Regions from separate parts of the Pedobacter sp. MC2016-14 genome, predicted to be linked through region 2. Evidence: riboswitches for the same ligand, from Rfam matches in the RefSeq annotation. Region 2 holds a riboswitch; the other holds the start of a gene.
What was found. A riboswitch is a leader RNA that binds a small molecule or an ion and turns the genes downstream of it on or off. The one in region 2 is predicted to bind thiamine pyrophosphate.
Positions count from the first base shown of each region.

Region 1: another riboswitch for thiamine pyrophosphate. It lies ahead of thiS (sulfur carrier protein ThiS); the one in region 2 lies ahead of pnuC (nicotinamide riboside transporter PnuC).

Region 1 covers NZ_JAJMPA010000003.1:331,655-334,989, forward strand. Annotated here, with positions in the region: gene thiC (phosphomethylpyrimidine synthase ThiC) at 1-580, opposite strand, end outside; gene thiS (sulfur carrier protein ThiS) at 596-799, opposite strand; TPP riboswitch at 857-944, opposite strand; gene LPB86_RS16820 (hypothetical protein) at 1,131-3,335, opposite strand, start outside.
Region 2 covers NZ_JAJMPA010000001.1:1,393,404-1,396,738, reverse strand. Annotated here, with positions in the region: gene LPB86_RS05810 (DUF481 domain-containing protein) at 1-137, shown strand, start outside; gene LPB86_RS05805 (M13 family metallopeptidase) at 141-2,189, opposite strand; TPP riboswitch at 2,259-2,353, shown strand; gene pnuC (nicotinamide riboside transporter PnuC) at 2,358-2,981, shown strand; gene LPB86_RS05795 (tetratricopeptide repeat protein) at 3,219-3,335, shown strand, end outside.

The DNA of each region.
Region 1 (3,335 bases), on a different contig from region 2:
TAATGTATCCTTTGGGTGTGTTGGCCCCAAAACTATGTCCTGGATGCTGATGCGCCATCACCTCATATTGCCCTTCCAATTGTTCTTTTAGCAAGTCAATGCGCTGGTTTTCGCGGATGGCAATGTATTCCATTTCCGGTGTAATGATCCCTTTTCGGGCATAGTGCATTTGCGATACGTTCATGCCCGGTTTAGCCCTGTAGGGTTTGTTGATGTGGGCAAACCTCAAAGTATTCAACTTTTCATCCTGGGCCCGCAGATTTCCGTAGTCGGAGCTAATTCCTTCCAGCTGCAGCACATCATTGCGGTCATTTATCCATTGTTCCCGTAATCTAGGCAGGCCCTTTTTAACATCTATTTCAATGTTGGGGTCGGTAAAGGGGCCACTGGTGTCGTAAATGGTTACCGCTGCATTGGGTTCAGTTAGGCCAAAGCCTCCATGTATCTTAGTTTCGCTCAGGCTCACTTCCCGCATGGCAACTTCAATGTTATGAATTTGCCCTTTTACATAAACTTTACGTGATGCCGGAAAAGGGGTACGGCTAATGACTTGTCCATCTGGAGTTTTTTCTGTTTTCATGATTGAGTTGTTTTGTTATCCGCCTTGGGTTGCTTTGATGATCGTGAGGTTATCCAGATGTTGGAGTACATGGCTTTCCCAATTTTGCCTGGAAATGATTTCCTGGTTAACTGCTATGGCAATACCTTTTAAAGGCAGCGCAAGAACGCCGTCCAGTACGTGTTGTAAAACACATGATTCCGGAACTGAATAAACTTGTTGATTTACGGTAATCTCCATTCTGTTTAAAATTTAAAACAATAGGAGCAGACCCGTTAGAGGATTGGTAAGCAACAGGGATGTTGCTTTACTTTTCCCTTCGGCAGTACTAACTGCATCAGGTTCAAAGGGTATTTCTCAGCACAAGGCACCCCTAAAGTTTAGGTGAAGGTAGAAAATAACTTTAAAGAAGAAAGAATTTTTTTTCTTTTTTTGGGAATGAGTTGAAAAAGTATTCTCTACTTTCGCATTTGCTTGATCACCGCTTAGGTTATTTTATGAACGCTTGAACACCCAGAATATGTTAAAGAATATGACAGGTTGCAGCAGCAGCGCTTTGGAACAAAACAGACTATTTCCCGGCAATAAAATCACTTAAGTAACTGCACTCGGCAACCGCTTTTCTATAAAAGGCTGTGTGCTTATAGCTTTTCAGCTCTTTAAAGTAGCTGTTTTCCTTAAGCATTTTCAGATAAGCTTTTTCGCGTTCAGTATAGTCATTATAATCCTCGTAAGTAGGCGCCACATTTTGCTTTTGCTTGCATTTCGCAGCCATAAAGGTACATTTAGCTTTAAAATCATCGTCATCGCTAAAATCGCGCGCCTTTAAGTAATATTGCTCTGCGGTAGCCGCCTCAATGTAATCCTTGTCGTAATCATAGAGCAAACTGCGACCAAAATCAAGCGTAGACCAGTTATAGGAAATAAAATTCCAGGAATTGCTGTAGGTAGAGGTGTTGTATAAGCCATTAGCCATTTGGAAGTACGCTTCTGCGTCTTTAGGATTGGTTTTTAACTTTCGTTCCAGCACGGCCATTTTCTCCGCGAACTGCAGTTTGCTGATGCCTTTGCCGTTCGAATTCGGATAATCGTTGATGTCGGCCACAAATGGGTTCCCGCTAGATATATACAAATCATTTGCCGGACCTTTAGCTGATTTCGCTTTGTAAGTAATGAAAGCCTGCTCTGCATCCTGATAACGGTGTTCGCGCAACAATACGGTACCCAGTAGCTCATAAAGCGTAGATGAGTTTATTTTCTTTAGTCCGTCACTTAAAAATGCCAGGTAAGCATCCGCCGGGCGCTGAGTCTTCAAACCGATAATCTGATTCAGTGCTGCAGCATGTAATTGCGTGTACCAGAAATCAGGCGCCTGCTTAAAGATACTTAACCTGTATTCCGATTCGTAATCATTCTGACTGCACAGTAGGGCCAGGGCCGCTTTTGAGGTATCACCCTGACGTAAATACGCAGGTGCAAGTACATAAGTATAGAAATTACGCTCTGTAATCGCAAAATACTTTACATTATCCGCAGTGGCAGGATATACATCCCGTTTTGTTTTACCCTCTGCTATCGATTTACCACGCAACCATTTTAGTCCAGGAAGCAGTGCCGCCTCATCTACAGCCTTCACTTGTTTCATATTTTGGGCAGATAACAAGAGCTGTACAATTTGCTTCTGGTCGTTGAGTTTCTCCGGCAGTGTTTTCGTATTAAGTTTTTCAAGATCCTTCAACCCTTGCGCCGGCTGGTTTTGCATAAAACTCAAATAGGCATTCGCAATAGTACCAATCTGTGGCTCCGGGTAATTGGCATCCTCAGCCAATTTAGTGCAAAATCCCCTCAACTTTTCAATGTGGTTGTCGTAGGTGTTTTTCACACTATCAGGCAGGGCTACAAAAAAGCCAGCTTTCTCCAGTTTACCTACAGAACCAGGCTTACCGCTAAACTGGCTCATGCCATATCCAATTAAACCAGCAACACCGATAGCGGTGATTACAAAACCAGCAATTTTTAGGTTTCTTTTTTCAGGCTGTTTTTTAAAAATAAATACCACCATACCCAAACCAGCCACTAATACCAGTACACTTGGCCATAACAGCCATTGGCCTGTAGGTTCCAGGGGGCCTATCGCGGTCACTTCAGTATTTAACTGCTTGCGGTAAAATTCATCGCTATTGTTGTCCAAAGCCAGGTTAAGGTAGCCTTGCTCCAGCTTGTTAATTTCCCTAACCAGCAGTGTGCCTACCATTTGCGATGATGGCGCATATTCATATACCTTTTCCAAATCTTCAGTCTCCAGGTCCATATTGCCAAAACCCCTTATGGCATATAAGTTCGCTTTCTCTTTAGGCGTGCTGGCAAGCTTTAATACATCGTCAAATGGAGCATCAATGTAATGGTAATTGCGGTAGGCCTGCAACCTGCGTTCAGGATAATTGGCAAATACTTTCGAGAATAAAAAAGCCGCATTTGTGGTATCACCCAAACGGCGCGCCTCCCCAGCTTTAAGCGCCAGGGCCCAACCCTTTACGTGGCTATCAGATTTGATCGGCGTTATAAAATCGTCGTAAACATTTTGTGCCTCTTTATACTTTGCCGCATAATGGTTTAGCTTTTGTGCCTGATAATAGTACCTCAGTTTTAAGTAATTGTCTTTTTGTTCCTCGCCCAGGTGTAAAGCTTCTTCTGATGCCTCTATTAAGCCTGAGGTATCCAAAGGGGCAGGTTCCCAGTAATTATCACTTACCTGTCCCAGGCGCTCCGCTCGTAA
Region 2 (3,335 bases):
AAACCAACAATAAAGTTTCTTTTAAAGTGAACAAATGGATAAGCCTGCTTACGCAGCTTGATTACAATAAATTGAGCCGCACAAATAGCGAGAACCTCTTGCTAAGTTATGGGCTCAATTTTGAAAGATATTTTTAGAGATTACCAGATTTTTGCACGTTCTGTTTCAGGACGGTACAATTTATCTCCAGGCTTGATGTCAAACGCCTTATACCAGGCATCGGTATTAGACAATGAACCGTTGACACGGAAAATTGCAGGGGAATGCGGATCTGTATTTACCTGCATCCTTAACTTTTCGTCCCTAAGTTTTATGCGCCATACCTGCGCAAAACCCAGAAAGAAACGCTGATCTGGTGTAAAGCCATCAATTTTTGTATTGCCTTTACCTTGTGCTGTATTTTTAAAGGCCTGGTAGGCAATAGCCACCCCACCAATATCTGCAAGGTTCTCTCCCAGGGTAAGTTTTCCGTTTACATGCTGATTGTCCAGCACCGTAAATTTATCATATTGTGCAGCCACGGCACTTGTTTTGGTTTTAAATTTAGCGGCATCTGCACTTGTCCACCATACTTTAAGATTCCCGTCTTTATCATACTGACTTCCTTGATCATCAAATCCGTGGGTCATTTCATGCCCGATTACAGCGCCGATAGCCCCATAATTCACAGCATCATCTGCATCTTTATCAAAGAAAGGGAATTGTAATATTCCGGCAGGAAATACAATTTCATTAAAACTTGGATTATAGTATGCATTAACGGTTGGAGGTGTCATCCCCCATTCTGTTTTATCTACCGGCTTGCCTACTTTATCAACCATTTCTTTATAATTGTGCCTGGCCACTGACTGCAGGTTTTTGTAGTATGCATCTCTGGAGATGGACACATCATTGTATTTTTTCCACTTGTCGGGATAGCCTATTTTTTTGGTAAATGCAGCAAGCTTGGCCAATGCCTTCTGCTTAGTCTCTGCACTCATCCAGTCCAGTTTTTCAATGCGATCTTTATATACATTTTGGAGGTTGTCTACCAAATCTTTCATTCGCTTTTTAGCATCCGGCGTAAAATATTTCTCTACGTAAAACTGTCCAAGCAATTCCCCTAAACCGCCATCAACTTTACTTAACATGGTTTTCCATCTTTCCTTTTGCTGTTTTTGTCCGTTTAGCACTTTGCCATAAAACTCAAAATTGGCATCTCTGAAGGCTTTGCTTAAGGCAGGTGCTGCGTCATTAATGGATTCAAAACTAAGTTTGGTTTTCCAGGCTTCCAGGGGCTGTGTTGTAAGTAAGGTATTTAACGCTTTATAATATTTAGGCTGACCAACCAATACGGTATCGGCATTGATTTCCATTCGTTTAAAGACATCTTTTAAATCTACGTCGGGCATTTGTTCCTGAAGCGTTGCAAAAGCAAACTTATTGTAATTCTTTACCGGATCACGCAATTCTACTGGTGTAGAGTGAGATTTTGCTAACGCTGTTTCCAGGCTTAAAATCCCTGCTGCGTTTTTAGCCGCTGTTACTGCATCTACACCTGTAAGTGTAAATAATCTAGTAATATAAGCTACATAAGCAGCCCTGATATTTTTTGTTGCCTCATCAGTTTTAAAATAATAATCACGATTTGGCAAGCCCAAACCACTCTGGCTAAATTGCGCCATATTCCTGGTGCTATTTTTATCGTCTGGCCCCACATAAAAACCAAATAAAAAGCCATCACCTTCTTTAAAACCATCTGCCGCAATCTTTACCAGTTCTTTATGATCTTTTATCGCACTGATCTTGGCCAGCAAAGGTTTAATTGGTTCGTAACCCAGTTTCTCTATGGCCAGCGTATCCATGCCGCTCAGGTATAGATCAGCTATCTTTTGCTCGTTGCTACCTTTATCATGCTCCTTTTTAGTCATATCTTCTAAAATGCTATGAAGGCTTTGTTGATTATCGTTAAACAAGGTATAAAACGAACCCCATCCTGTTTCTGAGGCGGGGATTTCTGCTTTTTTTAACCATGCACCACTGGCATAGCCGAAAAAATCATCTCCCGGCCGTACAGTAGTATCCATGGCCGACTTGTCAAAAAAGACAGTCCGCCGGGAAGCATCACCTGTTACTTTCTCTGTTTTGTTATTGCAGGACGAGGTTGCCGTCGCCACAACTGCAATCATCAATAAATAGTTAAATTTCATACACAGTTTTTTTATGACATTTTTTTAAAGGTGCGAAATCAATCTCAATTTTTCTTACTTTAGCCAGTAATTTCATACACGGGGTGCCTTACTATCAGGCTGAGATCACACCCGCAGAACCTTGACCAGATAATGCTGGTTAGGAAATTAGTAAAATTAAGAAGTATAATGAGCATTAAAGAGTGGTACGAGTTATTCAGCTCGCAGATTGGACAAACAGGGCTAATAGAATGGCTTGCTGTAGGCTTTGGCGTTTCTGAAGTGATACTGGCAAAGAAAAATAACATCTGGCTTTACCCTACAGGAATTATTTCTGTAACCCTTTCTATGTTTATTTTGCTGGATGTGAAACTTTACGCAGAAACGTTATTAAATGGCTACTACCTGGTGATGAGTGCATATGGTTGGATAGTCTGGAAAAAGCGAAAAGGCGAGCCTCCATTGGCCATTTCCAGGAGCAACGGGAAGGAACTGGGCCTTGCTTTTTTAATCTGTATGGTGGGATTTGCGGTATTGTATACCGTATTAAGGCTTTATACAGATTCTGACGTAATTGTATGGGATGCCTTCGTATCGGCTACTGCATGGGCGGGAATGTGGTTGTTGGCAAGGCGTAAAATTGAAAACTGGATTTTCCTGAATGTCTCTAACCTGTTTGCTATTCCTCTTCTGGTTCATAAAAATCTACCCATGTACGCCCTGCTAACTGTTATTTTATTTATAGTTGCCATATTTGGATTTTTTGAATGGAAAATGATACTGAACAAACGGCAGCTAAAGCCTGTCGGTTAGGCAATCTTACTGCATGTTCAGCTTGTTCTTAATTCATGCTATTGAATAATGAGCGCTATTTTGCTTAGATTTGAGTGCTGAATACCGTATTTTGCATACAATTGAACTGGTACAAACATTAACTCAATATCATTGAACAATCTTCTGAACCCTCTTTTTAAAGCACTGTATATTTGTCTAGGCATAACTGTACTATACGCCTGTGGTTCTCAGAAAGACACGGCTATGAGCCGCGGCATGCAAAATCTCACCGCACGTTACAACTACATTTACAATTCAAGGGTTATTTTAAATGATTATGAAGCCCAGCTGCTTGATGTTTATGCAGATAATTACAACCAGGTGTTACAGCTT